2 linked regions of the Tardiphaga sp. vice304 genome follow. The protein of the gene in region 2 binds, or shares a complex with, the protein of the main gene of each other region. Links are inferred from orthologs where the notes say so. Each region holds a gene or a part of one and is shown on either strand. Other genes may lie near its edges.

Region 1 (17,185 bases), 2.8 Mb from region 2 along the record:
CGGCCCCGGCGCCAAATTGCCGGAACCGGCAAGCGTGTAAAACGGCGGGATCCGCCGTTAACCGCTTGGTAACCAAGCCGTCGCACCCTGTCGGGGAATGCAGCGGAACCGGCGATACGGGCCGGCAGTTGCATCAGAAAGCCGTCCGGTGTCACGCCCGGGCGGCTTTTTTGTTACCCTGCGATGGTAGAAAGCCTGGTCGCGAATGACGGGAGCTTCCAAGCGATGGCCGGCCCTGCGCAATTTGACAGCGGCCGCTACCGAAACCGCTAATTGAAATAGCAAAATGATTGAGGCGTTATCGAACAGTCGGGGTGTCGCACAGGGGCCTCGCCAGAAACCCGCCGCGCCGGATTGTTATCGGAGAGCAGATGACAGCGGTTCCTACGACGGCCGTCGCGTCTATCTCCCGGAACCTTTCGGTGGGACGGCGCCATTGTAGTCCAGCATCGTGATCGCTTCATCCGCGGCCCCGACCATTCCGGACATCAACTTGCGGTACTTGTCGAAGTCCGACCCTGACAGGCTGCGGAACATTATGTCGTTTACCGAACGCTGTAGGGGGGCGAGTTCGTTGAGCCGGTCGCGGGCTTTCGGCGTAATTGTGAGTACGACCCGGCGACGGTCCTCCGTATCGGTTTGCTTCTCGACAAGGCCGCTGGCGACCAGCTTGTTGATTTCGATCGTGATGAAAGCGCCGCTGAAATGCAGATGTTCCGCCACCTGATTGACGCCGACCTTCTCATCGTCGGAACTGAGATGGGCGATGGCGATCAATACGGTGTATTGAGTTCCCGATAGCCCGATCACCGCGCCGAGTTGGCCGCGAACCGCCTGAAGCCTTGCCGTAAACGCCAGCGTATCGTGAAGGAACTGCCGAAAAGCCCTGTCTGAGCCGCCCACCATCAACTGCGCTCGGGTGATCGTTGGTTCGATCTTTGCCCTGCGTTGCTTCGTCTTCATCGCCATCGTGTTCCCCGCGCACCCGCTATTCGTATATCCGGCGCACTGATAACAAACAAGTTGCGTGCCGAGCCGTACGCTGCGTGAGAGGCATGCGTGAAATGCCGACTGGTCGTTACCAGAGTAACTTTCCGGTAAAGGTAGTTCCATCGACGGGTCGTCGATGATGCCCCGCGAGGGAACTTAAACGCGTCCGTTCGGAACCATAGCCGCTGTCGCCGCGTTGCGGCCCGGCGGAGCGGGCAAGGTTTGAATTGATACGACGGAACCGATCGGGCCTCGCGTTCGCGGGGGACGATCCGTGAGGGAGCGAGTGGCGTTCGCTCTGCTGAGCAGGCGGCGAAAGAGCGCCGCGTCGCTTCAATCGATATGGACGACCCGCAGATTGTTAGTTGTGCCGGTTTCCTTGAACGGAATGCCGGCGACGACCACGATCGAATCCGCCGGTTTGGCAAATTCCTCGCTCGCCGCAATCTGGGCGGCCTTTTCGACCATTTCTTCATAGGTGCTGATGTCTTCCGACAGCACGCTGTGAGCACCCCAAAGCAATGAGAGCTGCCGCGCCACGCCTTCGTGCGGCGTAATCGCGAGCAGCGGCACTTTCGGCCGCTTGCGGGCGATGCGCGCGGCGGTGGTGCCGCTCGAGGTGAAGGCCACGATCGCCGATGCATGCAGGGCCGCGGCGAGGTCGGCGGCTGCGGCGGCGACGGCGTGCGGCGCGGTCTCCTCCTCGCCGGGATGCGAGGCGTCGATGATCGCGCGGTACATCTTGTGCCGCTCGGTGCTCTCGATGATGTGGCTCATCATGTCGACCGCCTCGACCGGATATTGCCCGGAGGCGGATTCCGCCGACAGCATCACCGCGTCGGCGCCGTCATAGATCGCAGTGGCCACGTCGGAGGCCTCTGCGCGGGTCGGCGTCGGAGCCGCGATCATCGAGTCCAGCATCTGCGTGGCCACGATCACCGGCTTGCCGGCCATGCGGCAGGCCCGGATCAGTTCCTTCTGCCGGCCCGGCACGTCCTCGTGCGGGATCTCCACGCCAAGGTCGCCGCGCGCCACCATGATGGCGCCAGACAGCCGGATGATGTCGTCGATGTGCTCCAGCGCCGCAGGCTTCTCGATCTTCGACATCACGCCGGCGCGGCCGTTGATCAGCGACAGCGCCTCGATCACGTCGCCGGGCTTCTGCACAAAGGACAACGCCACCCAGTCGACACCGAGTTCCAGCCCGAAGGCGAGATCGGCGCGGTCCTTCACGGTCAGCGGCGACAGGTTGAGTACGGCGCTCGGCACGTTGACGCCCTTGCGGTTCGAGATCACGCCGCCGGTGATGATCCGGGCGTCGATGAAATCACCGCCGAGGCCGGTGACGCGGACGCGAATCCGGCCGTCATCGATCAGCAGGTCGTCGCCCGGCGTCACCGCATCGAATATCTCGGGATGCGGCAGCGGGATCGACAGGCTGTCGCCATCGACGCCCTGAAGCACGAAGCGCACCCGTTCTCCGGCGATCACCGTGATTTTGCCGTCCTTGATGGTGCCGACGCGGATCTTGGGTCCCTGCAGATCCTGCAGGATGCCGATCGGTCGGCCGACCCTGGTTTCCAGCGCGCGGATCGCAGCATGCACCCTTGCGTGATCCTCGTGGGTGCCGTGGCTGAAATTTAGCCGGAACGTATCGACGCCGGTCAGAAACAGTTTCTCCAGCATTTCCGGCGACCCGCTGGCGGGACCCACGGTAGCGACGATCTTGGCCCGACGATTGCGACGCATGTTTCATTCGGCCGCAAGGCCGCCTCTGCAAGCTCTGGATTCGTGCCCGCGCGAAGCAGGCCGTGACGTCGGGAATCTATAGCGGTCGGGTATGACAAGATAGGCGTGCAGGCGGATGCCGCTGCCCACGTCTGCATGGCGATCGAGATGCGCGTACCGATGTACCGGATCAAAGTTAAAGGAGGTGGTGGGCGATGCAGGGATCGAACCTGCGACCCCACCCGTGTGAAGGGTGTGCTCTCCCGCTGAGCTAATCGCCCGAAGTCGCGCAATAAGAGCCGGGCGGGTAGCCCGGCGGTGCGTGACGCCAGTGGCGCGATTTAGGGAATAGGGGGCGGGGGTGTCAAGCCGCGCGGGCGGCGATAGCGAACATTGTTCGCAAGACGCCGGCCGATCCGCCTTCTCAGCCCTGCTGCACGTGGGTAGCTTGGCTCTGCAGCGCCTGGATGCGGTCGGCCAGCGTGGCATGGGCGGGAATTTTGGCGCCATTGGCGGCCTTGCCGATGTCCGCGGCAGGCGCCGCCGCGAGAATCGCTTCAATCTCCGAATTGGGACCTTCCAGCGTCATCGCCAGCCGGGCGACCTTGGCGGCGATGTCGTTGATGCGCTCCCGGAGCAGGGCGTTTTCGACCCGTTCGGTGGCCCAGGCGCTTTCGGCCTGCTGCCCGACCATCTTGAGTTCGTTCTGCTGCCGGGCGCGTTCTTCGCGAACCGTCTGCAGTTCGCGCTCGACGGCGACCTTTTCGGCCTGCAGCGTCTGGATCAGGCTGGCCGACGTGCCATCCTGGCGGGCGGCTACCTCGACGCGCAAATCCCTTGCGATTCGCTCCGATACCTCGGCGGCGTGGCGGAGCTGGCTGTTCTCGAATTCCCGCTCGGCCATGCGCCGGTCGTGGTCCGTCTCGGCGCTCTCCAGCTCGGTGATGCGGGTGCCAAGCCGCTCGGCCTCCTGGACCTGCGCCATCAATGAACGATCGAGATCGGCGACGCGCTGGCTGAGATTTTCGACGCGGCCGCGCGCCTCGCCGAGCAGCGCGGTGACGGTGGTGGTCTCGCCACGCTGCAGTTCAAGCTGTTGCCTGGTGGCGGCGAGGTCGCGCCCGGTATCGGAGACCTGGTTTTTCAGAACCTCGATCTGGGCCCGCGCGCTTACCAGCTCGACCTGGCGGCTGTCGGCCAGCATCGAGCGCTCGGAAAGTTCATGCGCGGTGCGGGCGAGTTCGGCCTGTTTGTCGGTCATGGCCTGCGCGGCGGCTGCGAGATCCGTGATCCGGCCGGCGAGGTCGGCTTCGGTCGCGGCCAGCTTTTCCTTCAAGGCGGCTTCGCGCGCCTCGAGGTCGAAGATCGTCGCGGCCTTCTCGCCCAGTTCGAGCTTGAGCCGGTTGACGGCGTCGGTCTTCTTGCCGATTTCGGCGAGATGGGCGGTGGTCTTGTTCCTGAGCTGATCGACATTGATTTCCAGCTTGCGCGCCGACATCGCGAATTCGGCGCGCAACTGGTCCTTGTCGGCCTGGATTTCCGCCATCGACAGCGGCGTGGCGGCTTCGAGCCGGCGCTTGGTGAGGCGCACGGCGCGGTGATGCACCAATGGTGCGATCGTCAGGGCGACCAGAATCGCCACCAGAAAACCGATCGCCAGATACATGATCGGCTCAACCATGACTCAAACTCCCACCCGCGAAAACGCAGGGGTTAGCATGCCATGCGGGCGGCGGAGAAGGCCAGTTCAACGCTTCGTTAACCTGAATGCGGCGGGGCGGCGCGGCGCGCGTCCGGCCGCCGCGATCAGAACGGATTCCAGGTCGCGCTCGGCGTGAACTTGAGATAGCCGATATTGGCGCCCAGCCGCAGTCCGAGGCCGGAGCGAATCGGCACCAGCACGATGTTGTCGGCGGTGAGCGCGGTCATGCCGAAGCCGCCGATGATGTAGGCGGAGCCGTCGATGCCGCCGAAACGCTGGTAGATCGCGTTGGTGGCCGGCAGGTTGTAGACCAGCGTCATGGTGCGGGCGCCGTCGCCACCCCAGTCGAAGCCGACCGAGGGACCCTGCCAGTAGACCCGGAGGTCGCCGGCATTCTTGGTATAGAGGGTGCCTTCGCCGTAGCGCAGCCCGGCGACGATCGCGCCGGAGCCTTCTTCGCCGAGAATATATCCGTTCGGCAGGCCCCATTGGCTGACCGCGCGCTCGATCACCGACGCCAGGCCGCGCGAGACATTGCCGAAGAAGCGGTGTCCCGCTGTGGTCAACTCGTCCGGTCCATAGCTCGAGGGCTGGGCGGCCGCCTGCCGTGGCGGACGCGGCTGCTGGGCCTGAGCCGGCGACAGGCCAACCGTCATCGCGGCCAGCATCAGCACAGCCAGGCGAGAAACGAACGTCATGAAGAAACCCCTAGGTATTAAAAGTTGACCGCGGCCTTAACCGGATGCTGACCAGCACGCCCTAAAGCTGCGTTCAATGTCCCCGACTCCCATACTATCGGTATCAACTATGACGGCACAACGGCGACAATTGATAGGGCATTGCCGCGGATTCGCCTTGATCTTGCTGCTCGCCGCAGTGCCGGTCCCCGGCCATGCCGGCACCACCGAACGCGTCGTCACCGATCGATTTACGGGCCTGGCGATCGCCGGTTTCGATCCAGTTGCGTATTTTACCGATGCCCGCCCGTTACCCGGCGATGCCGCCTTTGAACTGTCGGAGGCGGGCGTGGTCTGGCGCTTTCGCAACGAGGGCAACCGGGCGTCGTTCGCCGCGAATCCGGAGATCTACAGTCCGCAATTCGGCGGCTACGACCCTGTCGATGTCGCCCGTGGCGTCGCCTATCCTGGCAATCCGCAGCTCTTTCTGGTGCTGAACCAGCGGCTCTATTTGTTTGGGCACGCGGAAAGCCGCGACGCCTTCGCCGCGGCACCGGCGACCGCGCTGGCGGAGGCCCGCAAGCGCTGGACAACGCTGCAGGTCGAACTGTCGCGCTGACGCTCAGCCACGCGGCACGGCGGTGGGGTCGCCCCAGGCGATGAATTCCGGCACGATGAAATCCGCCCGATGGCCGCCATAGATCACCGCCCCGCCCTGGCTGTCGGTGACGATGCCGCCCGCGGCGACCACCACCGCCTGGCCGGCGGCGATGTCCCATTCGCAGGTCGGCGCCAGCCGTGGATAAAGGTCGGCGGCGCCCTCGGCGACCCGGCACAGTTTGAGCGCCGAGCCCAGCGGGACGCGGACGGCGCCCGGCCGGGCGTCGATCAGCGCCTCGGTGCGGGCGTCACCATGCGAGCGGCTGACCGCCGCGATCCACGGCGCGCCGCCCCGGGGCATGGCGCGGGTGCGGATCGGCGTCACCGAGCGGATACGGAAGTCCGGCGACATTTCGAGCCGCTCGGCGCCGCGGCCGACCAGCCCGCGCCAGATCAGCCCGAGATCCGGCGCGCCGACGACGCCCAACACCGGCACGCCGCCCTCCACCAATGCGATATTGACGGTAAACTCGCGGCGCCCGGCGACGAATTCCTTGGTGCCGTCGAGCGGGTCGATCAGGAACAGGCGACCGGGATAGGGCGGGCAGGCGAGCTGCAGGCGCTCTTCCGACAGCGTCGGAATATCCGGAAACAGCCGCGCCAGCCCCTCGGCGATGACGCGGTCGGCGGCGAGGTCGGCTTCGGTTACCGGCGAACCATCGGCTTTGCCATCGATCGACATCGCCTCGCGGTTGACCGCGCGGATCGCGGCCCCGGCCCTGGCCACCAGCCCGGTGAGCGGCGCCAGCAAAGCTGCGGTGTCATCGAGATCCAGTGCCGGATCGTTCTCCAATCTGTGGTTCATTTCCTCGCGCTCTGAATAGCCGTCCGACCGTGTTTCGGCCTTGTACGGCCGCATCCGCCTGCGTTGCGGTGGCCGCACCGTTCCCCACAGTGTATCAAGCCGTAAAGCAATGCCATGATTCGCCGTCCACCATACGGCCATCCAGGAGCGACCCGATGTCCGATACGCCCACTCCCGGCCTGGCCCCTGACGCGCTCGAACTGGCCGCACTGCTGTGCTCGCGGGTCTGCCACGACCTCATCAGCCCGGTCGGCGCCATCGTCAACGGGCTCGAAGTGCTCGACGACAATCCCAAGCCGGAAGACAAGGAATTCGCCCTCGACCTGATCCGCAAGAGCGCAAAGACCGCCTCGGCCCGGCTGCAGTTCTGCCGGCTGGCCTTTGGCGCGGCGGGCTCCGCCGGCGCACAGATCGACCTTGGCGACGCGGAGAAGATGGCGCGCGGCCATCTCGAGGACGCCAAGACCAGGATCGAATGGAATCCGACGCGCGCCTATCTTCCGAAGAACAAGGTCAAGCTGCTGCTCAACATGCTGATCATCGCGCAGCAGACGATTCCGCGCGGCGGCGTGCTGACTGTCGATCAGGTCGGCGAAGGCGACGCGCTCGGATTTCGCGTCAACGCGGCCGGTTTGAACGCCCGGTTACCGCAGAACATCGTCGCGCTGCTCAGCGCCGACCATGCCGGCAACGTCGATGCCCATGCGGTACAGCCTTACTATACGCGATTGCTGGCACAGGCCTGCGGCCTCAGCGTCAGCATGGCAGCCGAAGGCGAGGCCATCGTCGTGACCGCCGTTTGAACCGCTGTCGCGGTCCACAGCGTTAACGGCGCCTTACGGAAGTAGCCATAAACGCAGGCGGCTACCTACCCGGCGCATCTATCTGTCCAATCAGGGCTCTTACGGCCCGGATACGCAACCAATATTAAACGCTTTGCGGTGAAAGTAGCCACATTCCGAAACGGGTCGCGCAATCGCGCGCGTGGAATGCGAAGGCCAATTTCATGGACGATCTTCTGCGGGAATTTTTGACGGAAACCAACGAGAGCCTGGACACGGTCGACAATCAATTGGTCCGGTTCGAACAGGATCCGAACAACGCTAAAATTTTAGATAATATTTTCCGCTTGGTACACACCATCAAGGGCACCTGCGGCTTTCTTGGCTTGCCGCGCCTGGAAGCGCTTGCGCACGCCGCTGAGACGCTGATGGGTAAATTCCGCGATGGCATGCCGGTCACCGGAGAGGCGGTGACGCTGATCCTGACCACCATCGACCGGATCAAGGAAATTCTTGGGCAGCTGGAGGCCACCGAGGCCGAACCGGAGGGCGTCGATCAGGACCTGATCGATGAGCTTCATCACATGGTTGAGAAGGGGATGGCATCGATGAGCGCTGCGCCGCCGATCGTGCCGGACGTCGTTGAGGCACCGGCTTTGGTGGTGCCGATGCTGGAGCGCGAATTGCGTCCTGGCGAAGTATCGCTGGACGAGCTGGAGCGGGCGTTCCAGGAAACCGAGATCGAAGTGGCGCCGCCTGCGGCTGTCGCAGAACCCGCGCCGGTGGTCGCCGTGGTCGAGAAGGTCGCGCCGAAACCGGCAGCGAAGAAATCCGTCGTCGAGATCGAGACCCCGGAAGGCGACAAGGTCGCCAACCAGTCGATCCGCGTCAACGTCGACACGCTCGAACATCTGATGACGATGGTGTCCGAACTGGTGCTGACCCGCAACCAGTTGCTGGAAATCAGCCGCCGTCACGAGGATACCGAATTCAAGGTGCCGTTGCAGCGTCTGTCGACGGTGACCGCAGAGCTGCAGGACGGCGTCATGAAGACGCGCATGCAGCCGATAGGCAATGCATGGCAGAAGCTGCCGCGCATCGTCCGCGATCTCGGCGGCGAACTCGGCAAGCAGATCGAACTCGAAATGCACGGTGCCGACACCGAGCTCGATCGCCAGGTGCTCGATCTGATCAAGGATCCGCTCACTCACATGGTGCGCAACTCTGCCGATCATGGCCTTGAGACCGGCGCCGAGCGCGCCGCGGCCGGCAAGCCGGAGCAGGGCACGATCCGGCTGTCCGCCTATCATGAAGGCGGCCACATCATCATCTGCATCGCCGACAACGGCCGCGGTCTCAACACCGAACTTATCAAGGCCAAGGCGATCCAGAATGGCCTCGCCTCCGAAGCCGACATCGAGAAGATGTCGGAAGCCCAGATCCACAAGTTCATCTTCGCGCCCGGCTTCTCCACCGCGGCAGCTGTTACCAGCGTCTCCGGACGCGGCGTCGGCATGGACGTCGTGCGGACCAATATCGACCAGATCGGCGGCACCATCGACGTCAAGTCGGTGGCCGGCGAGGGCTCCAGCGTCACCATCAAGATCCCGCTGACGCTGGCGATCGTCTCGGCGCTGATCGTCGAAGCCGGCGGAGACCGTTTTGCGATCCCGCAGCTTGCGGTCGTCGAACTGGTGCGCGCGCGCGCCAATTCCGAACATCGCATCGAGCGTATCAAGGACACCCCGGTGCTGCGGCTGCGCAACAAGTTGCTGCCGCTGATGCACCTCAAGAAGCTGCTGCAAATCGACGACGGCACCAACTCCGAACCGGAGAACGGCTTCATCGTCGTGACGCAGGTCGGCAACCAGACCTTCGGTATCGTCGTCGACGGCGTCTTCCACACCGAGGAAATCGTCGTCAAGCCGATGTCCACCAAGCTGCGCCATATCGGCATGTTCTCCGGCAACACCATTCTGGGTGACGGCGCGGTGATCATGATCATCGATCCCAACGGAATTGCGCAGGAACTGGGTGCGGCCGGTTCGGCGGTTACCGAGATCTCCAACGAAAACATGTCCAAGCACGCCAATGCGTCCGAGCAGCTTACTTCGCTGCTGGTGTTCCGGGCCGGCTCCTCGCAGCCAAAATCGGTGCCGCTGGCACTGGTCACGCGGCTCGAGGAGATCGCCGCCGACAAGATCGAATCGTCGAACGGCCGTTATATGGTTCAGTACCGCGATCAGCTGATGCCCCTGGTGCAGATGGACGGCGTGTCGATCCATACCAGCGGAACGCAGCCGATTCTGGTGTTCGCCGACGAGCAGCGCTCGATGGGCCTGGTGGTCGACGAGATCATCGACATCGTCGAGGAGCGTCTCAATATCGAAGTGGCGGGCGCACAGCCCGGCATTCTCGGCTCCGCCGTCATCAAGGGGCAGGCGACCGAAGTGATCGACGTCGGCCATTTCCTGCCGATGGCATTCGCCGACTGGTTCACGCGCAAGGAAATGAAGGAGTTCGCCACCACGCAGTCGATCCTGCTGGTCGACGACTCCGCATTCTTCCGCAACATGCTGGCGCCGGTGCTGAAGGCGGCAGGCTACAAGGTTCGGGTTGCGATCAACGCGCAGGAAGGTCTGGTCGTGCTGCGCTCCGGGCAGGAGTTCGATGCCATCCTGACCGATATCGAAATGCCCGACATGAACGGCTTCGAATTCGCCGAAGCCATTCGGGCGGACCAGAAGATGTCCCACACCCCGATCATCGCGCTGTCTTCGATGATTTCGCCCGCGGCGATCGAGCGCGGCCGGCAGGCCGGCCTGAACGATTATGTCGCGAAGTTCGATCGGCCTGGTCTGATCGCCTCGCTGAAAGAACAGACCAACCAAACCACCAGTCAGGCGGCGTAAGATGACCATGACCAGCAAGACAACCACTTCCGGCGGCGCCATCACCGAATTCGTCACCACCATGATCGGTGGCCAGCTGTTCGGCATGCCGATCTCGCGCGTGCAGGATGTGTTCATGCCGGAACGACTTACCCGCGTGCCGCTTTCTTCCAGCGACGTCGCCGGCGTGCTCAATCTGCGCGGACGTATCGTTACCGCCATCGACATGCGCTCGCGCCTCGGCCTGCCGAAGAACGACGATGGCAAGCCGCCGATGGCGGTGGGCGTCGATCTGCGCGGCGAATCCTACGGCCTGCTGATCGACTCGATCGGCGAAGTCCTCAAGCTTGCCGACGACAGCCGCGAGGTAAATCCGGTCAATCTCGACCCGCGGATGGCGAAGATGGCCGATGGCGTTCACCGGCTCGACGGCCAGTTGATGGTCGTGCTCGACGTTGACCGCATTCTCGAAATTTCGCCCGACAAGCTGGCTGCCTAAGGCCGGCGCGCGCGCAATCAAACGTCCTTCGGGACACAGAGGCAGAGGCCGAAAATGAAGACTTGTCTGGTTGTCGATGACTCCAGCGTCATCCGTAAAGTTGCCCGCCGGATACTCGAAGGTCTGGATTTCGAGATCACCGAGGCCGAAGACGGCGAGAAGGCCCTGGAAGCCTGCAAGCGCAGCCTGCCGGACGCCGTGCTGCTCGACTGGAACATGCCGGTGATGGACGGCTACGAATTCCTGCGCAACCTGCGCCGGATGCCGGGCGGCGACGGACCGAAAGTGGTGTTCTGCACCACCGAGAACGACGTCGCGCACATCGCCCGCGCGCTGCATGCCGGCGCCAACGAATACATCATGAAGCCGTTCGACAAGGATATCGTGTCGGCCAAGTTTCATGAAGTCGGTTTGATCTAGGCTTCGCAACCGGGCGTTCGCGCCCGTTTCTGATCGTCACGCAAGTTCATTTGTAGCGTTCGTTGCGTCTGGTGAGTGATGAGTATTGCTGTGATGAGTGCCCCTGTGTCGGATACGGCGCGGTATGAGCCGTTGCGTGTCATGGTCGTGGATGACTCGGTCGTCATTCGCGGCCTGATCTCGCGCTGGATCGAGGCCGAGCCGGACATGACCGTCGCTGCTTCGCTGCGAACCGGGCTCGACGCCGTCAACCAGGTCGAGCGCATCAATCCCGACGTCGCTGTGCTCGACATCGAGATGCCCGAACTCGACGGCATCGAGGCGTTGCCGCAACTGCTGGCCAAGAAGCGCAATCTGATCGTCATCATGGCCTCGACGCTGACCCGCCGCAACGCGGAGATCTCGTTCAAGGCGATGTCGCTGGGCGCGGCCGACTACATTCCGAAACCGGAGAGCACCCGCGAGAATGCGGCCGCCGACGTATTCAAGCACGATCTGCTGCAGAAGATCCGCCATCTCGGCCACAAGGTACGGCGCCTGAAATCTGCTGCTGCGCCCTCGATCGTGCCGGCAGTGGCGAAGCCGGCGGCGCCGTTGACGGCGCTGGGGCCGGTGGCGGGGCAGGTCCAGCTCGCCAAGCGTCCGTTCAGCCAGATCATGCCGCGTGTGCTGCTGATCGGTTCCTCGACCGGCGGCCCGCAGGCGCTGATGACGCTGGTGGCCGAGATCGGCGCCGTCATCGACCGCGTTCCGGTGCTGATCACCCAGCATATGCCGCCGACCTTCACCACGATTCTCGCCGAACACCTGACGCGCACCAGCAAGCGCCCTGCGCACGAAGGCGTGGACGGCGAACTCGTCAAGCCCGGACAGATTTATCTGGCGCCGGGTGGCAAGCACATGCGCGTGGTCAAGCACGGCACCAATATCACCATCGCGCTCGACGATGGCCCGGCGGTCAATTTCTGCAAACCCGCGGTCGATCCGCTGTTCAACTCCGCGATCGATGCCTGGCAAGGCGCCATCCTGGCGGTGGTGCTGACCGGCATGGGCTCGGATGGCATGCGCGGCGGCAAGGACATCGTCGCCGCCGGCGGCGCCGTGATCGCGCAGGACGAAGCTACCAGTGTGGTGTGGGGCATGCCGGGGGCGGCTGCCAACGCCGGAATCTGCTCGGCAATTCTGCCGCTCAACCAGATCGCTCCGAAACTGGTTCGGATATTTTCGGGGGACCGCTCATGACGCCGGCCAATTACGACTACCTGCGCAAATTCCTGAAGGAACGCTCGGGCCTCGATCTCTCCGTCGACAAGCAGTATCTGGTGGAAAGCCGCCTGATGCCGCTGGCCCGCAAGGCCGGCCTCACGACGCTCGACGAGCTGGTCCAGAAAATTCGCGGCGGCTCGACGACGCTCGGCGCCGACGTGGTCGAGGCGATGACCACTAACGAGACGTTCTTCTTTCGCGACAAGATTCCGTTCGACCATCTGCGCGAGGCGGTGATTCCCGAACTGATCCAGACGCGCGCGTCGCGCAAGAGCCTGCGGATCTGGTGCGCGGCGGCCTCGACCGGGCAGGAGCCCTATTCGATCGCGATGTGCGTGAAGGAAATGAGCGCGCAACTCGCCGGCTGGCGCATCGAGATCATCGGCACCGACATCTCGCCGCAGGTGCTGGAGAAATCGAAATCCGGTCTCTACACCCAGTTCGAGGTGCAGCGCGGGCTGCCGATCCAGCTTCTGGTGAAGTACTTCAAGCAGACCGGCGAAATGTGGCAGATCAGCCCGGAGATCCGGGCCATGGTCCAGTATCGGCCGCTCAATTTGCTGCAGGACTTTTCCCATATGGGCAAGTTCGACCTGATCTTCTGCCGCAACGTTCTGATCTATTTCGATCAGGACATGAAGTCGCAGATTTTTGGCCGACTGGCCAAGGCGATGGAGCCGGGCGGTTTCCTCGCTCTCGGCGCCGCCGAAACCGTGGTCGGTCTGACCGACGCCTTCAAGCCGCAGGCCGACCGCCGCGGATTGTATCGTCCGACCGCCGTGCTTGCCGCGCCGTCGATCGTGCCGGGCATGGGTACGGGCATGAAGGTCGTCAGCGCGCGGTAGATTGCGCTTTCATTCCGGCATGCTGCAGACGGCGAAGCCGTACGATGCAGGTCCCAGCCAATCCAACTGGATTGGCTGGGACCCCCCGCGTGTTCCTCGTCACATATCGAGATTCCCCGCCACTCCAATCGGAGCGGCTGAGGTTCGCTCGCGCCCAGGAATGACAACAAGCGTTTCCCAAACAAAAACCCCGCCGTTTCCGGCGGGGCTCAGTTTCGGGAGGTTATGACGAACGCGCAGCAAGCGAGATCAGGCCGGGATGCGGATTTCTTCTTCGTGCGGCTCGCGCAGCACGTAGCCGCGGCCCCAGACGGTTTCGATGAAATTGCGGCCGTCCGACGCATTCGCCAGCTTCTTGCGCAGTTTGCAGATGAACACGTCGATGATCTTCAGTTCGGGCTCGTCCATGCCGCCGTAGAGATGGTTGAGGAACATTTCCTTGGTAAGCGTGGTGCCCTTGCGGAGCGAGAGCAGCTCCAGCATCTGGTATTCCTTGCCGGTCAGGTGCACGCGCTGGCCGCCGACTTCCACCGTCTTGGTATCCAGGTTGACGACGAGGTCGCCGGTCTGGATCACCGACTGGGCATGGCCCTTGGAGCGGCGCACGATCGCATGGATGCGGGCGACGAGTTCGTCCTTGTGAAACGGTTTGGTCATGTAGTCGTCGGCGCCGACGCCGAGGCCTTTGACCTTGTCCTCGATGCCGGCGAGGCCGGAAAGGATCAGAATCGGGGTCTTGATCTTCGACACCCGCAGCTGCTTGAGCACATCATAGCCGGACATGTCCGGCAGATTGAGGTCGAGCAGGATAATGTCATAGTCATAGAGCTTGCCGAGATCGACACCCTCTTCGCCGAGATCCGTCGTATAGACGTTGAAGCTCTCGGATTTGAGCATCAGCTCAATCGACTGCGCGACCGCGCTATCATCTTCGATTAACAAAACGCGCATGCCAGTCCCCTTTAGTCGCCGCTCCGGGCGTCAGGTCGGCCGCACTTGCGGCACCAAAAAACGCCTTTGAACAACTGATTCGGATCCTGACGACATATGGTTAACAAAACCTGATTCCCCTGTGCAAGACCAAACCGTGCAATTTTTGTCGAATCGCCATAAGATATTGCTGTAAAGGCAGTTTTTGTTCCCGCAGCCGTTCAAGTTCCACATTAAGAGTCAGCGCTAACCGACTCCATCGACTCGCCCTTCGTTCTGAAAAGCGAATGCTCTCAGCTTCCTCAGACAATGACGTAATGATTAACGATGCGGGTAAACACGGAGTTAAGGGTCTGCCGGCAATGCCTGGAAACTTAAGGTTTTCGCAATGAAAGCACTCGCGGAACAGATTGCCGATCTGGACGGCGTCAACATCTATGGACGGGTGGTTGGCGTCCGCGGGCTGATGGTGGAGATCGCAGGTCCCATCCATGCGATGTCGGTTGGCGCGCGAATCGTGATCGAGACCGGCACCAACCGCTTCATTCCGGCCGAGGTCATCGGCTTTTCCGGCACCAATGCGGTGGTGATGCCGTTTGCCGGGCTGGAAGGCGTGCGCCGCGGCTGCCGCGCGGTGATCGCCAATGCCGCCAGCCAGGTGCGGCCGTCGTCGGCGTGGCTCGGGCGCGTCATCAATGCGATGGCGGAGCCAATCGACGGCAAGGGGCCGCTGCTGCAGGGCCCGTCGCCGATGCCGTATCGCAATTCGCCGCCACCGGCGCATTCGCGCAACCGGGTCGGCGCGCCGCTCGATCTTGGGGTGCGCTCGCTCAACACCTTCCTGACCTGCTGCCGCGGCCAGCGCATGGGCATCTTCGCCGGCTCCGGCGTCGGCAAGTCGGTGCTGCTGTCGATGCTGGCGCGCAATGCCGATGCCGACGTCTCGGTGATCGGTTTGATCGGCGAGCGCGGTCGCGAGGTGCAGGAATTTCTGCAGGAAGATCTCGGCGAGGAGGGGCTGGCGCGCGCCGTGGTGGTGGTGGCGACGTCCGACGAACCGGCCTTGATGCGCCGCCAGGCCGCCTATCTCACCATGTCGGTGTCTGAATACTTTCGCGATGAGGGCAAGGACGTCATGTGCATGATGGACTCGGTCACCCGCTTTGCGATGGCGCAGCGCGAGATCGGCCTGTCGGTCGGCGAGCCGCCGACCGCCAAAGGCTATACGCCGACGGTGTTCACCGAACTGCCGAAACTGCTGGAGCGGGCAGGGCCCGGCACCAATCAGGGCTCGATCACAGGTATCTTCACCGTGCTGGTCGATGGCGATGACCACAACGAGCCGGTGGCCGACGCCGTGCGCGGCATTCTCGACGGCCACATCGTGATGCAACGCGCGATCGCCGAACGCGGTCGCTACCCCGCGATCAACATCCTCAAATCGGTGTCGCGGACGATGCCGAAATCCTGCGATCCCGCGTTCCTGCCGACGATTACGCGCGCCCGCCAGATCATGGCGACCTATTCCGACATGGAGGAACTGATCCGGCTCGGCGCCTACCGGGCCGGCTCCAGCCCGGAGGTCGACGAGGCGATCCGGCTGCACGAGCCGCTCGAGACCTTCCTGCGCCAGCGCAAGGAGGAGGTCTCGCTGCTGGGCGATGGATACAGGCAACTCGAACAAATCATTGGCAGTTTGGAAACGGAACGCTAACTTTGTCCGGTCATCATCTGACCCAGAGTAGAGTTTGTACCGGCGCCTTCCTTACGGGAGACCGGTGGCGTCCCGCGTATGATTTGGGACTTCTGGGGAGTACGAGTCGATGAAGTCACGTGACACGCTGATCCGACTGAAGAAGTTTCAGGTCGACGAGAAGCGGCGCCGGGTCAATCAGATCGAGAGCATGATCGCCGATTTCCAGCGCATGTCGGTCGATCTGGAGCGCGAGATCCAGACCGAGCAGGACCGCGCCGGCATCCAGGATCCCTCGCACTTCGCCTATCCGACCTACGCCAAGGCCGCGATCCAGCGCCGCGAGAACCTGACGCGCTCCGCCGACGAACTGCGCATCCAGCTCGAGGATGCCAAAAGCCTGCTCACCGAAGCGTTCGAGGAATTGAAGAAGGTCGAATTGCTCGACGAGCGCGACCAGGCCCGCGAACGCGCCGAGGAAAGCGCCCGCGAGCAGGCCGACCTCGACAGCATCGGCCTGATGCGGGCCCGCATCGGCGCCGTTGCCTGAGCGGCGAAGCCATTCATGCAATATCGAGCCCGGACCGCGAGGTCCGGGCTTTTTGTTGCGCGCTGTCCACAGTCCATGCCGTGCCATGGCCCGGTACCGTGAAAGTATGATACGACAGCTCCGACCGCGTCCGGACTCAGGCAAATAGCGGTGGGATATCTTGAGGTTGGGGACACTGAATGCTGACGCCGGCTGAGCTCGTCTGGCTGATCGCTGCGGTTGCAAAGGGCGACGAGGTTGCGTTCGAGCGCCTCTACGCGGCCACGCGCGCGAAACTCTTTGGCGTGGTTCTCCGTATCTTGCGCAGACAGGATCTTGCGGAAGAAGTTATCCAGGAGGCCTATGTCAAGATCTGGAACAGTGCCGGGCAATTCAATCCCGGGCTGGCTTCGCCAATTACGTGGATGGTATCGATTGCCCGAAACCGGGCGATCGATGTGGTCCGCAAGAAGGGCGAAGTATCGATCGAGGAAGAGCCGGCCGCGATGGAAGTCGCCGCCGATACGCCCGATCCGCTTGCGCGTCGGGAAATGACCGAGGAGTTGAAACGCCTGTTGGAGTGTGTGGGACGGCTTGAGCCGGACCGCCAGAAACTGGTGCTGCTTGCTTACTACAATGGATGGAGCCGCGATCAGCTCGCGGTGAAGTTCTCCGCGCCGGTGAACACGGTGAAGACATGGCTGCGCCGCAGCATGTTGGATATCCGGGAGTGTCTGGGATTGGTATGATGGCCTATAGCGAAGACCA
Region 2 (14,250 bases):
CTGCATGGTGCTGATCTCGGCCTCGCTCGGCACCGTGCTGTATGCGATGGCCGGCATCAGCGGGCCGGAATCCGCCATCGTGGCTCTGGCCACGCTGACCTTCATGATCCTCTATAATGCGGTGTCGATGCGGTTGCGCGACCGCTCCGAGGCCGGCGGTCAGATCGCCGACCTGTCGCGCGGCACCGTCGATCTGGCCCGCCAGGTCACCGAATTCGGCCGCCGGCTCCAGGCGCTGGAAGCCAAAATGGCGCAGGATACCAAAGTGGCTGCAACGAATAACGGCCCGGACCGCCTGCAGTCGGTAATCGGGGAAATCGGCGAGCTCGGCGCGCTGGTCACCCAGTTGGCCTCCACGGTCGCGACCCATGAGGACCTGCTTACCGCGGAGGACAGGCCGTCACCTGCCCCGGTGACCGCAACCGCCGCCATCGCGCCCCCGGTACCGCCGCAGCTTCGGCCGCAGGCCCCGGCCCCCGATCTGCCGCTCGCCGCCGATATTGCCGAAGACACCGTTACAAAGGTTTCCCCGCTGGCGCTGGCGCCGGCGCAACCACGCAACGACGCCTTGATGCTGGCGACCGTCACCGGCGCGATCAACGCCAACCGGATCGACATCTATCTTCAGCCGATGGTGACGCTGCCGCAGCGCAAGGTGCGCTTTTACGAGGCGGTGACCCGGCTGCGCGACGACAAGGACCAAGTGATCGTCGCCGATGATTTCATCGCCGCCGCGGACGCCGCCGGGCTGATGGGCCAGATCGACCATACCGTGATGCTGCGCTGCATGCAGGTGCTGCGCCGGCTGATGGTGCGCAACAAGGAGGTCGGCGTGTTCTGCAATGTCGCGGCCTCGACGCTGTCGAACGCCGACAGCTTCGCGCAATGCATCGATTTTCTCGACGCCAACCGCGCGCTGGCCTCGTCCTTCGTGCTGGAATTCAAGCAGGCGACGTTTCGCGCGCTCGGGCCGATCGAGAGCGAGCATCTCGCCGCTCTGGCGCAGCGCGGCTACCGGTTCTCGATCGACCACGTCACCGATCTGCGGATCGAGCCGCGCGAACTCGCCGACCGCGGCGTCCGCTTCATCAAGGTGCCGGCGCGGCTGCTGCTCGACCCCGCACAGAATGCCGGCTCCGATATTCATCCGGCCGATCTGTCCGACCTCTTGGGCCGCTTCGGCATCGACCTGATCGCCGAGCGCATCGAGGGCGAGCGCGCGGTCATCGACCTGCTCGACTTCGACGTCCGTTTCGGGCAAGGGTTTTTGTTCGCGGCGCCGCGTCCGCTGCGGCCGGAAGCCCCGGCTGCGGGAGCCGCGACGCCACCCGCCAAGGCGTCGTCATCAGCAGCGGGAGCCAACGGCGCCGGCCGCCGCAGCGACGCTCCGAAAATCGATCCGCCGCGCGTAAGCGGCAGTGCCGCGCTCGCCCGCCGCGCCGGCACGAACTGAACGGCTTTCACTCTTATGACAGAACTTCGATTCGCCGAACGCCTGCGCGACCTCGTGTCCGGCGTGGACGTCATCCTCAGCGACATCTGGGGCGTCGTGCATAACGGCCTGGAGTCATTCCCGGACGCGCGCGAGGCGCTGCACACGTTTCGCGCGAATGGTGGCACTGTGATCCTGATCACCAACGCGCCGCGCCCGGCCGATTCCGTGCAGCGCCAGCTGCGCAAGCTCGGCGTCGCCGACGACATCTATGACGCGATCGTGTCGTCGGGCGACCTGACGCGGAATTTCATCAAAAGCCGGCTCGGCCAGTCGATGTACTGGATCGGGCCGCAGCGCGACAATTCGATCCATCGCGACCTCGACGCCAAATTCGCGCCGCTCGCCGAGGCCGATTACATCGTCTGCACCGGGCCGTTCGACGACGAGGTCGAGACCGCGGAAGACTATCGCGAGACGCTGACGCAGGCGCTGTCGCGAAAACTGACGCTGGTCTGCGCCAACCCGGACATCCTCGTCGAGCGCGGCGACCGCCTGATCTACTGCGCCGGCGCGATCGCCGAGCTGTACCGTGAACTCGGCGGCGACGTGGAATTCTACGGCAAGCCGCACCGCCCGATCTACGACCGCGCGATGGCGCTGGCGAAGGCGAAAACCGGGAAAGACACCCCGCGGGAGCGCGTGCTGGCGATCGGCGATTCCGTCCGCACGGATCTCGTCGGCGCGCATGCCTACGGCATCGATTGCCTGTTCGTCGCCCGCGGCATTCATGCCGGCGAGCTCGAAGGCATCGAGCAGATGGAAGAAGCGGCCGTGACGGAACTGTTCGGGCATCCGCCGAAGGCGTTGATGCGCGAATTGAAGTGGTAGCGCACAAGCAACAGACGGCGCCTTACGTCCCTCGCCCCGCCTGCGGGAAGAGGGTGGCTCGAAGGACCGAAGGTCGTTCGATACGGCTGAGGGGGGCCCGCGAGTGAAACACTGGCAGCCCCTCACCCGAAGCCGAGCTGACGCTCGGCTGCGACCTCTCCCCAACGGGGAGAGGTGAAGAAAGTGCCTTATGCCGGGACGCTGTCCGGGAACACGGCTTCGATCTTGGTCTTCAAGGTCGCAGCGTTGAACGGCTTGACGATGTAGTTGTTCACGCCGGCCTTCTTGGCCGCAATCACGTTCTCGGTCTTGGATTCGGCCGTGATCATGATGAACGGGGTCTGCGACAGGTTGGCGTCGGCGCGCACTTCCTTGAGCAGGTCGTAGCCGGTCATCGGCTCCATGTTCCAGTCCGAGATCACCAGACCATATTTCTTTGTACGCATCTTCTCCAGCGCCGCCGAACCATCGGCAGCATCATCAATGTGCTCGAAACCGAGCTGCTTGAGAAGATTGCGAATGATACGGATCATGGTGTTGTAGTCATCCACCACCAGCACCGTCATCGACAAATCAACCGCCATCTTCATTCCCCCTGAAACCGACACGTGCATGGTCTGGACATTTGCCGGTAGCAAATTTGCCCGGGCGCAGCATCTGCCAAACGTGCTGGCTGCGGCCCGTCTGCAGAATTAGCAGCTGCGATTAAACAGCTCGTTAATCCGGAAGATATTGATTTCATTGTTGCAGTTACGATGGTGCGGAGACACCGAAGAGCGCTTTGGCGCGCAGTCGGGTACCCAATGGCGGCCGTTTCGGGATCTAGGCGTTCATATCCAGCCGGGTCGGACGCGGCGGCGGACGCCTGCGATAGACCTCACGGGCCATTTACGCGTCGAGAATCGCGTTGCGACGCCGGGCTGCGCGGGGGGCTTACGACCTCCTCGACCGCCTCAACCTGTTCGACAAGGATGGTTAGCGCTTCGCTCATAGCGCCAGAACCATTGGATTGATCGATCGATCCGCACCGCTCAAAGCGTGGTTAATAACGCCTTAACAGTTCTCTCGAATGTTTCGCTGAATTGAAGCAAGGCCCTGTTACATCGACATAAAACTCTCCTTTGACGTTGCCTGTAACCGGTCCGGCGGAGGTGTCGGTGTCCGGCGGCTTGACTTCGCCGCCGCCGTCGCGCCACCGTCCCGTGCCCGCCCCGCCGTTTCCAGATCATAAGCGAATCCATCCCATGCCGCCTGGCTTTGCCGTTATCCGCGACTCCACACCCTTGTCCGACATTCCACGCGGGACCGTGGTCGCCATGGGCAACTTCGATGGCGTGCATCTCGGCCATCGCGCCGTGATCCAGGCCGCGCTGGACATGGCGAAGCTGCGGGGCACCACGGCGATGGCGGTGACGTTCGAGCCGCATCCGCGCAGCTATTTCAGCCCGAATACGCCGCAGTTCCGGCTCACCGACGAGACCGGCAAATTGCGGCTGCTGGCAGGGACGGGGCTCGCCGGCGCCGTCGTCATGACCTTCGACCAGGGCCGCGCCGGCACCCCGGCGCAGGATTTCATTCACCATGACCTGATCGAACGGCTGGGCATCTGCGGCATTGCCGTCGGTTACGACTTCCATTTCGGCAAGGGCCGCATCGGCTCGCCCAGCCTGCTGGTCGCCGAGGCGCCGCGACTGGGCATCGAGGTCGATGTGCAGCCGCATGTCGATTTTGCCGATCGCCCGGTGTCCTCCAGCGCGATCCGGGCGGCGCTGGCCGAGGGTCAGATCGACCAGGCCACCAACATGCTCGACGGCCCGTGGTTCGTCACCGGCGAGGTGATCCATGGCCGCAAGCTCGGCCGCGATCTCGGCTACCCAACCGCCAATATTCGCCTGCCCGACAGTTGCGGCCTCAGGCATGGCGTCTATGCCGTGCGGGTCGGCCGCGGCGCCGAGCGTTTCGACGCGGTGGCCAGCTTCGGCCGCCGCCCGACCTTCGACAACGGCGCGCCGCTGCTGGAAGTGTTCCTGTTCGATTTTGCAGGCGACCTGTACGGCCAGACGCTCGACATCGCCTTCATCGCCTTTCTCCGCGGCGAGTTGAAATTCGACGGCATCGAGCCCTTGATCCGGCAGATGGACGACGACAGCGCCCGCGCCCGCGCCGCCCTTGCCGCAGCGCCGGAGGCGTTTCCGAAGCTGGGCCCCCCAGGCTAGCGCAGCCGGCCGGAGCCTACAGGGCTTTGCGCTTCGCCATCCGGCTGCTATTGAGGGCCGATGTTCGCACGGCGGCCCATATCTCGCATTATCGGCCCGGCTTCCGCCTGAGCTTTGCTCGGCGCAAGACCGGGACCGTTGCCGTTCGCCGCGCATCTTGCGCGTTTCCTCGCTTTTTCAGCCGAGCCAGAGCCTTTCATGTCCGACAAGCCCGCCAAATCCGACGCACCGAAGTCCGACGCCCACGATTATTCCAGCACGCTTTATTTGCCGCAGACCGAGTTTCCGATGCGCGCCGGCCTGCCGCAGGCCGAGCCGAAGCTGCTGGAGCGCTGGCAGGAGATCGACCTCTACGGCACCCTGCGCAAGCAATCGAAGGGCAAGCCGAAATTCGTGCTGCATGACGGCCCGCCCTACGCCAATGGCAACATCCATATCGGGCACGCGCTCAACAAGATCCTCAAGGACGTCGTCACCAAGAGCCAGCAGATGCTCGGCTTCGACTCTAATTACGTGCCGGGCTGGGACTGCCACGGCCTGCCGATCGAATGGAAGATCGAGGAGGAGAACTACCGCTCGAAGGGCAAGCCGAAGCCGGACTTCAAGGATTCTGCCGCGATGGTCGCATTCCGCCAGGAATGCCGCGCCTATGCCGGCCGCTGGCTCGACGTGCAGCGCAGCGAATTCAAGCGGCTCGGCATCGTCGGAGACTGGGACGGCCGCTACGCCACCATGGACTTCTTCGCGGAGGCGCAGATTGCCCGCGAACTGATGAAGTTCGCCGCTAACGGCACGCTGTACCGCGGCTCCAAGCCGGTGATGTGGAGCGTGGTGGAAAAGACCGCGCTGGCCGAAGCCGAAGTGGAGTACGAGGACTACACGAGCGATACGGTGTGGGTGAAGTTTCCGGTCAAGGCCGAGTTCGGCCGGCTGGCGAAAGCATCCGTGGTGATCTGGACCACCACGCCGTGGACGCTGCCAGGCAACCGCGCGATCTCGTTCTCCAACAAGATTTCCTACGGCCTCTACAAGGTCACCGACGCGCCGGAAGACAACTGGGTGAAGCCCGGCGAACTGCTGATCCTCGCCGATGCGCTGGCCGAGAGCGTGTTCAAGCAGGCCCGCGTTACCGCCTATGAAAAGAGCGGCGATGTCGACGCCGGCATCCTCGACGCGCTGGAATGCCGCCATCCGCTGGCCGGCCTCAGTGGCGGCTATGAATTCACCGTGCCGCTGATCGAAGGCGACCATGTCACCGACGATACCGGTACCGGCTTCGTGCACACCGCGCCGGGCCACGGCCGCGAGGATTTCGAGGCCTGGATGGCGAACGGCCGCCAGCTCGAGGCGCGCGGCATCTCGTCGGTGATCCCCTACACGGTGGATGAAAACGGCGCGCTCACCGAGCAGGCGCCGGGCTTCGTCGGCGAGCGCGTCATCAACGACAAGGGCGAGAAGGGCGGCGCCAACGAGGCCGTCATCAAGGCTCTGATGGCCGCCGGCATGCTGCTGGCGCGCTCGCGCCTCAAGCACCAGTATCCGCATTCCTGGCGCTCCAAGAAGCCGATCATCTATCGCAACACGCCGCAGTGGTTCATCGCGATGGACAAGGACATCCGCGACGACGGCGTCGCCAAGCCCGCTGACACGCTGCGCCATCGCGCACGCGAGGCCATCAAGGCCACGCAGTGGGTGCCGCCGATGGGCCAGAACCGTATCAACGGCATGATCAACACCAAGCCCGACTGGGTGATCTCGCGGCAGCGCGCCTGGGGCGTGCCGATCGCGGTGTTCGTGCGCGAGAAGGGCGACGGCTCCGCCGAGCTGCTGAATGATGCCGCCGTCAACAAGCGCATCGCCGACGCCTTCGAGGCCGAAGGGGCGGACGCGTGGTATGCCGAAGGCGCGCGCGAGCGTTTCCTCGGCACGCTGTCGAACGAAACCTGGAAGAAGGTCGACGATATCTGCGACGTCTGGTTCGATTCAGGCTCGACCCATGCCTTCGTGCTGGAAGACCCCGTGCACTTCCCGGGCCTTGCCGGCATCCACCGCAAGGTCGATGGCGGCGCGGACACCGTGATGTATCTGGAAGGCTCCGACCAGCACCGCGGCTGGTTCCAGTCGTCGCTGCTGGAGAGCTGCGGCACCCGCGGCCGCGCGCCTTACGACGTCGTGCTGACGCACGGCTTCACGCTCGACGAGAACGGCCGCAAGATGTCGAAATCGGTCGGCAACACCGTCGAACCGCAGAAGGTGATCGCGCAGTCCGGCGCCGACATTTTGCGGCTCTGGGTCTGCGCCACCGACTATGCCGACGACCAGCGCATCGGCCCGGAAATCCTCAAGACCACGATCGAGACCTATCGCAAGCTGCGCAACTCGATCCGCTGGATGCTCGGCACGCTCGCCCACTACAAGCCGGAAGACGCGGTCGCCTTCGCCGACATGCCGGAGCTCGAAAGGCTGATGCTGCACCAGCTCGCGGTTCAGGACGCCGTCGTGCGCGAGGCCTATACCGGTTACGACTACAAGACTGTGGTCGCCTCGCTGTCGACCTTCATGAACACCGAACTGTCGGCGTTCTATTTCGACATCCGCAAGGACACGCTGTATTGCGACGCGCCGTCGTCGCTGGCGCGCAAGGCCGCACTCACCACCATCGACCTGCTGTGCAATGCGATCCTGAAATGGCTGGCGCCGATCCTGTCCTTCACCGCGGAAGAAGCCTGGCGGATGTACCGGCCGGATGCCGAGCCATCCGTGCATCTCACCGAGTTTCCGGAAGGGATTGGCGCCTATCGCAACGACGAACTCGCCGTGAAGTGGGCCTCGATCCGCGACGTCCGCCGTGTCGTCACCGGGGCGCTGGAAGTCGAGCGCGCCGCCAAGCGGATCGGTTCCTCGCTGGAAGCTTCGCCGCTGGTCTACGTCAACGATCCCGCGATCTTCGCAGTGCTCGCCGATATCGATCTGGCCGAAGTGTTCATCACGTCGAATGCCATGATGACCAATGACGACGCGCCGGAAGGTGCCTTCGCGCTGCATGACGTGCCAGGCGTCGCGGTCGTGGTCGAGAAGGCCATCGGCACCAAATGCGCGCGGTCCTGGAAGATCCTGCCTACGGTGGGCGAGGACAAGGAATATCCCGACGTCACCCCGCGGGATGCTGCGGCGTTGCGCGAATGGAAGAAACTGGGCGTCGGCTAGCGATCGTCGCCGCCCGCCAAGTTCATCGTCGTCCCCGCGAAAGCGGGGATCCATAGCCTCCGTCCTCCCGGTTCGGGCTCAGGGTTCGCCATGTCTTTTTCGCCCGGATTGTTTCGACAGCGTGTATGGGTCGCCGCTTTAGCGGGGACGACACGGCGTTGTGGGCGGGCGGCGGCATGACGACCTCCCCTGCCCTTCGCACCGGCATCCTGGCCGCGCTCGCCACCCTGGTGCTCGATCAGGCGTCGAAGCTCTGGCTCTTGTATGTGTTCGACATTTCCCGCCGCGGCGCGGTGGCGGTGACGCCGTTCTTCGACCTGGTGCTGGCCTGGAATACCGGCATCTCCTATGGCTGGTTTTCCGATTCCGGCCCCACCGGCCAGGCGGTGCTGATTGCCGTCAAGGCGCTCGCGGTGGTGGCGCTGGCGGTCTGGATGGCCAAGTCGCAGACCAAACTGGCCACCGTCGCGCTCGGGCTGATCATCGGCGGCGCGATCGGCAATGCGATCGACCGCTTTGCGTGGGGTGCGGTGGTCGATTTCGCCCTGCTGCACGTCGAAATCGCCGGCAAGACCTACAACTGGTACGTGTTCAACCTCGCCGATGTCGCCATCGTTGCCGGGGTTGGCGCCCTGCTGTATGACTCCTTCTTCAACGTCCCCGCCGCAAAAGCGCCCTGATCACGGCCGATACGAACCCCAAGGGCGAAGCGAGCGGACTGCGCCGGAAACGGCGATCCGCGAGACATTTGAACAGGATGAACCCGATGCGCGAGACCAACACGAGCGTCTCATTGGTGCACCCTTCCAACGGACTGAAGCGCAACCTGCGGCTGGCGGTCGCGATGCTCGGTATCGGCCTGGTGATGTCGGCCGGCGTCGCCCGCGCCGCGGACGAGGAAGACGACTCGTCGTTCGAAGACAAGGTTATCAAGAACATCATGTCGGGCCTTGGCGGCACCAACATGGAAAACCAGGGCATCGACTACCGCGAGCGCTCGCCGCTGGTGGTACCGCCCAAGATCACGCTGCCGCCGCCGGATGCCACCCCCGCCAACGTGCCGAACTGGCCGAAGGACCCCGACGTCCAGCAGCGCAACGCCGCGCGCCAGGCCCGTCTGGCCCCGAAGGGCGACCCGCGCGATTACCCCCGCTCGTTGACCCCGAAGGAAATGGAGCTGCAGCGCTCCAGGCCCACCGTTTCCGAAAGCTCCATTCCCGGCGATCCCAACAAGAACATCGTGTTGAGCCCCTCGCAGCTCGGCTATTCCGGCGGGCTGTTCAAGAACCTGTTCGGCAGCAGCAACAAGGGCGAGACCGCCGAATTCAAGGGCGAGCCGACGCGCGAGTCGCTGACCCAGCCGCCGGTCGGCTATCAGACGCCGGCCTCCGGCTACGCCTATGGCACCGGGCCGAAGGAAGTCCTGCGCAATGCGTCCGAACGCAACATCATGAGCGACAAGCCGCAGCCGTGAGCCTATCGGGCGCCGCTACGGCGTGACTGTTCGTTCCGTACCCCTTGAATTGCCCGTGATCGGCCAACACCTGAAAAGGGTTGGCCGACATTTCTCTGCTGCCGAGGAGCCATTAGCCCCGTCATGACCCCCACATCCCGATTGGCCGTGCGCTCCGCCGCGGCGCTGGCGCTTCTGTTCACCCTCGCGCCCGCCGGCGCGCAGACCATCACCGCGCCGCCGCCTGCCACCTTCACGCTGGGCAACGGGATGCGGGTCGTGGTGATCCCCGACCACCGCACCCCCGTGGTCACGCAGATGGTCTGGTACAAGGTCGGCTCGGCCGACGAGACCCCAGGCAAATCCGGCCTCGCGCATTTCCTCGAACATCTGATGTTCAAGGGCACCGCCAAACACCCGGTCGGCGAATTCTCGCAGACCGTGCTGCGGATCGGCGGCAACGAGAACGCCTTCACCTCCACCGACTATACCGGCTACTTCCAGCGCGTGCCGCGCGACAAGCTCGCCACGATCATGGAGTTCGAGGCCGACCGCATGACCGGCCTCGTGCTCAAGGACGAGAACGTGCTGCCGGAGCGCGACGTCGTGCTGGAAGAATACAACATGCGCGTCGCCAACAGCCCGGACGCGCGTCTGTCCGAGCAGATCATGGCGGCGCTGTATCTCAACCATCCCTACGGTCGCCCAGTGATCGGCTGGCACTCCGAGATCGAGAAGCTGGACCGCGAGGACGCGCTGGCCTTCTACAAGCGCTTCTACGCCCCGAACAACGCCACTTTGGTGATCGCCGGCGACGTCGACGCCACCGAGATCCGGCCGACCATCGAGCGCACCTATGGCGCGATTCCGGCACAGCCGGCGATCGGCGCGCCGCGCATCCGCCCGAAGGAGCCGGAGCCCGCCGGTCCGCGCACCGTGACGCTGGCCGATCCCCGCGTCGAGCAGAACAGCCTGCGCCGCTATTACCTGGTGCCGTCCGCCACCACTGCCGCGGCCGGCGAAAGCCCCGCGCTTGACGTGCTCGCCCAGTTGATCGGCGGCGGCAGCAATTCGTACCTGTACCGCGCGCTGGTGATCGACAAGCCGCTCGCGATCAATGCCGGCGCCGGCTATCAGGGCACCGCACTCGATAACTCGCAGTTCATGATCTCGGCGACCCCGCGCCCCGGCGTCGAATTCGCCGACATCGAAAAGACGATCGATGCCGTGATCGGTGAGGTCGCCACCAACGCGGTGCCTGCCGCCGACCTCGAACGCGTCAAGACCCAGCTGGTGGCCGAGGCGATCTACGCGCAGGACAACCAGGCCACGCTGGCGCGCTGGTATGGCGCGGCGCTCACCACCGGGCTGTCCGTCGAGGACATCCGCAGCTGGCCGGACCGCGTTAAGGCGGTGACCGCCGCACAGGTCCGCGATGCCGCGCAAAAATGGCTCGACAAGAAACGTTCGGTCACCGGCTATCTGATCAAGGACACCGCGCCGAAGCGCGAGGAGAAGCGCTCGTGAACATGATCCGCCTCACCCGCCGCGCGGCGCTAGCTTTCGTCACCACGGTCGCCTTCGCCGGCCTCACCGCCGCCCCCTCGCTTGCCGCGGCCAAGATCCAGCGCCTGGTGTCGCCGGGCGGCATCGAGGCGTGGTTCGTGCAGGACGCCACCGTGCCCCTGATCGCGATGGAATATGCCTTCGGCGGCGGCGCGGCGCAGGACCCGGCCGACAAGCCCGGCACCGCCAACATGGTCGCCAGCCTGATGGACGAGGGCGCGGCCGACCTGGACTCCAAGACCTTTCACGAGCGGCTGGAGCGCCGCGCCATCGAGCTCAGCTACAACGCGCAGCGCGACGCGTTTCGCGGCTCGCTGCGGATGCTGAAGGACCACCGCGACGAGGCCTTCGATCTGTTGCGGCTGTCGCTGTCGCAGCCGCGTTTCGACGCCGTCGACGTCGAGCGCATCCGTAACCAGGTGCTATCCAATCTGCGCCGCGAGAGCAGCAATCCGAGCTCGATCGCCAGCCGCAAATTCCTCGAAGTGGCGTTCGGCAGCCATCCCTACAGCCGGCCGTCGAATGGCACGTTGCAAAGCGTGCCGACCATCACCGTCGACGACATCAAGGCCTACAAGAGCCGCATCATCGCGAAGGACACGCTGAAGATCGCGGTGGTCGGTGACGTCGATCCCGACACGCTCGGCAAGTTGCTCGACCAGACCTTCGGCGGGTTGCCGGCGAAGGCCGATCTGGTGCCGGTCCCCGAAATCGTCGCGAGCAAGCCGCCGCAGAAAGTGTCCGTCACGCTCGACGTGCCGCAGACGGTAGTGACGTTCGGCTCGCCCGGCATCAAGCGCGACGACCCGAACTTCATGGCGGCCTATATCGTCAACCACATCCTCAGCGGTGGCACGCTGTCGTCGCGGCTCTATCACGAAGTGCGCGAGAAGCGCGGCCTGGCCTATGGCGTGTCGGGCTCGCTGCTGTGGATGCAGCATTCCGGCATCTACATCGGCAATACGGCAACCCGCGCCGACCGCGCCACCGAAACCGTCGACACCGTCGCTTCGGAAGTCAAGCGGATGGCCGAGGAAGGCCCCACGCAGATCGAGCTCGACGAGGCCAAATCCTATCTCAAGGGCTCGCAGATGCTGGCGCTGGACTCTTCCTCGAAGCTGGCCACCGCGCTGCTGCAGTACCAGATCGACAAGCAGCCGATCGACTACATCGAGAAGCGCAACGCCGTGGTCGATGCCGTTACGCTCGACCAGGCGAAGGCCGCAGCGAAGAATATCTGGGGCGACGGCCTGCTCACCGTCGTCGTCGGCCGCGCCCCGCAGGCCGCCGTGGCACCGACCGCGGTGGCACCGAAGGCGAACTGAGTTCAGAAGTTACCCCACCACCGCCGTCATCCTGAGGCGCGCGCATACTTCATGCGCGCCTCGAAGGATGGCCGCAACCTCAGCGCCCGCCTCCATCCTTCGAGGCCCGCCGAAGACGGCGGGCGCCTCAGGATGACGGGGAGTGTGCTTCGGCAAAGCAAAACTACGCCAAATCCGATATTATGCGATTTGCCGATTCCCGTCCCGGAGATCGCTTTGGTGCCCCATGCTGCGGATCGCGCGAAATCTTTCCATCGACGAGGACGACATCGAGGTGACGTTCGTGCGCGCGTCGGGTCCCGGCGGGCAGAACGTCAACAAGGTCTCGACCGCGGCGCAACTGCGCTTCGACAGCCGCAAGCTGGATATCCCCGAGGACATGGCGATCCGGCTGCGCGTCGCGGCCGGCCAGCGCATGACCAAGGACGGCGTGATCGTGATCCACGCCCAGCGCTTCCGCTCCCAGGATCGTAACCGCGCCGACGCCATCGAGCGGCTCACCGAACTGCTGGCCGAGGCCGCGTTCCGCCCCGTGACGCGGCGGCCGACCAAGCCGACTTTGGGCTCGAAGACCCGCCGGCTGGAAGGCAAGAAGCGCCGCAGCGACGTCAAGTCGAAGCGCGGCTCCGGCGGTTACGACGACTGACGTAGCATTCGAAAACGGCCCTTCCTTGCGGAAGGGCCGTGGTCGCGCTCGCGTTGGCCGCGAGCCATCCTGGCGTCAGATCGCGCTAATGGCGTTTGGTCGTCGATGCGGCACCGCCGGCGTCGAGTCCGTTGGGCGCAGCCTCCGGCGCCGCTCGGCCTGTCGCGCCGGCCGTGCCGCGCGCCGTTCCGCCGCTGCCGGAGCCTACCGTGCCCTTGGTCGCAGCCCCCGCCTTGGCGCCGGGCGTCTGGGCATTCATTTCGGTGTCGGCGCCTCCGGCCGGGCCGCGCTGCATGGCGCCGCCCTGCTGCGTCATCCCTGAGGGTGGCGTTGTCGATCCGGCGCCCTGCGCCAGAACAGGGCCGGCCAGCATGGCCGAAAGCGTAAAGGCGATCGCCGAAGTTTTCACAATCTTCATTCGATTCTCCTGGGTTGGTCGCGCGAGGACAGTGCCGCAGAAATTGCGCCGCCCACCGGTGGCGGGACCGTCGATCGCACGAGCATGTCTTGCGGGCGACGCAAGGCTCAAGGAAGTCCCCGCATGTGTCCGCAGTGCAGACAGGATGCGGTCATTGCGCGACGGTTTGCCCGGCTGCGTCATATATGCGGCGAAGCCCCCGCCGGCCGACGCTGGTTTGTTCGCTCCGACAACAGCCCGCTACTACCACTGCGGTCGCGCCGCGACCTAGGCTCTGCGCCATGAACGGTGATATCATGATGCGGCGCACCCTCTTTCCGACGATGCTGACATTTCTCAGCGCAGTGCTGACGATCGACGTGGCCGTCGCGCAGATGGCGCTGCCATCGGCCAAGCCGCTCGATGACGCCGCTTTGTTCAAGCAGCAATGCGCCACCTGTCACACCACCAATCTGAGCGACCCGCCGCGTCAGGGACCGGCCTTGCACAAGGTCGTCGGCCGCGAGGCCGGCAAGCAGGACGGCTTTCGCTACTCGCCGGCGCTGGCGCAGGCGCATTTCGTCTGGGACGAAAGCCGGCTCGATGCCTGGCTCACCAATCCGCAGGCGGTCGTCGCCGGCAGCAGCATGGCCTACCGCCAGTCGAAGCCGGAGATTCGCGCCGCCGTGATTAACTATCTCAAGGGACTGAACTGAATGGCCAAGCCTGTGCATTCGATGATCCGCGTGCTTGACGAAACCCGGGCGCTGGATTTTTACGTCCGCGCCTTCGGTCTTGAAATCGCCGAGCGACTGGCGTGGCCGGATTTCGCGCTGATCTATCTGCGCCACCCCTCGTCGCCGTTCGAGCTGGAACTGACGGTGAATTTCGACCGCAAGGAGCCCTATGTAATCGGCGACGGCTACGGCCATCTCGCCGTCGTCGTCGACGACGTCGATGCCGAGCACGCGCGCTTCGAAAGCGAAAGACTTTCGCCGGGACCGCTGCGCGACTTCAAGCATGACGGCCGCACCATGGCGCGGTTCTTCTTCGTCAGCGATCCCGATGGCTACAAGATCGAGGTGATCGAGAAGGGCGGGCGTTTCGGATAAGACGA

Evidence for each region.
Region 1: the proteins of FNL56_RS22285 (region 2) and FNL56_RS08975 are in contact, whole or in part, in a solved structure (PDB 1A0O), measured with the Escherichia coli proteins. The link is inferred for Tardiphaga sp. vice304 from one-to-one orthologs.

The regions. Positions count from the first base shown.
Region 1 is NZ_CP041402.1:1,882,953-1,900,137, forward strand. What follows is about bases 7,198-10,456. They hold FNL56_RS08975 (hybrid sensor histidine kinase/response regulator), read left to right. Parts: upstream 7,198-7,568; coding sequence 7,569-10,256; downstream 10,257-10,456. Other genes in these bases: chpT (histidine phosphotransferase ChpT), read left to right, coding at 7,198-7,365; FNL56_RS08980 (chemotaxis protein CheW), read left to right, coding at 10,264-10,456. In the rest of the region: FNL56_RS08935 (MarR family winged helix-turn-helix transcriptional regulator), read right to left, coding at 403-969; pyk (pyruvate kinase), read right to left, coding at 1,324-2,739; FNL56_RS08950 (hypothetical protein), read right to left, coding at 3,143-4,399; FNL56_RS08955 (DUF1134 domain-containing protein), read right to left, coding at 4,525-5,118; FNL56_RS08960 (YHS domain-containing (seleno)protein), read left to right, coding at 5,228-5,716; 3'(2'),5'-bisphosphate nucleotidase CysQ, read right to left, coding at 5,720-6,562; more of chpT, read left to right, coding at 6,718-7,197; more of FNL56_RS08980, read left to right, coding at 10,457-10,734; FNL56_RS08985 (response regulator), read left to right, coding at 10,789-11,154; FNL56_RS08990 (protein-glutamate methylesterase/protein-glutamine glutaminase), read left to right, coding at 11,233-12,396; FNL56_RS08995 (CheR family methyltransferase), read left to right, coding at 12,393-13,265; response regulator transcription factor CtrA, read right to left, coding at 13,515-14,216; flagellar protein export ATPase FliI, read left to right, coding at 14,584-15,909; flagellar export protein FliJ, read left to right, coding at 16,019-16,438; FNL56_RS09015 (sigma-70 family RNA polymerase sigma factor), read left to right, coding at 16,618-17,166; FNL56_RS09020 (anti-sigma factor), read left to right, coding at 17,166-17,185. UniProt on the Escherichia coli protein: Involved in the transmission of sensory signals from the chemoreceptors to the flagellar motors. CheA is autophosphorylated; it can transfer its phosphate group to either CheB or CheY.
Region 2 is NZ_CP041402.1:4,669,455-4,683,704, forward strand. The notes cover bases 1,210-3,924. They hold FNL56_RS22285 (response regulator), read right to left. Parts: upstream 2,908-3,924; coding sequence 2,512-2,907; downstream 1,210-2,511. Other genes in these bases: FNL56_RS22275 (EAL domain-containing protein), read left to right, coding at 1,210-1,453; FNL56_RS22280 (TIGR01459 family HAD-type hydrolase), read left to right, coding at 1,469-2,323; FNL56_RS22290 (bifunctional riboflavin kinase/FAD synthetase), read left to right, coding at 3,568-3,924. Outside these bases: more of FNL56_RS22275, read left to right, coding at 1-1,209; more of FNL56_RS22290, read left to right, coding at 3,925-4,539; ileS (isoleucine--tRNA ligase), read left to right, coding at 4,738-7,746; lspA (signal peptidase II), read left to right, coding at 7,923-8,426; FNL56_RS22305 (hypothetical protein), read left to right, coding at 8,513-9,220; FNL56_RS22310 (M16 family metallopeptidase), read left to right, coding at 9,344-10,726; FNL56_RS22315 (M16 family metallopeptidase), read left to right, coding at 10,729-12,090; alternative ribosome rescue aminoacyl-tRNA hydrolase ArfB, read left to right, coding at 12,317-12,736; FNL56_RS22325 (hypothetical protein), read right to left, coding at 12,822-13,154; FNL56_RS22330 (c-type cytochrome), read left to right, coding at 13,529-13,849; FNL56_RS22335 (VOC family protein), read left to right, coding at 13,850-14,245. UniProt on the Escherichia coli protein: Involved in the transmission of sensory signals from the chemoreceptors to the flagellar motors.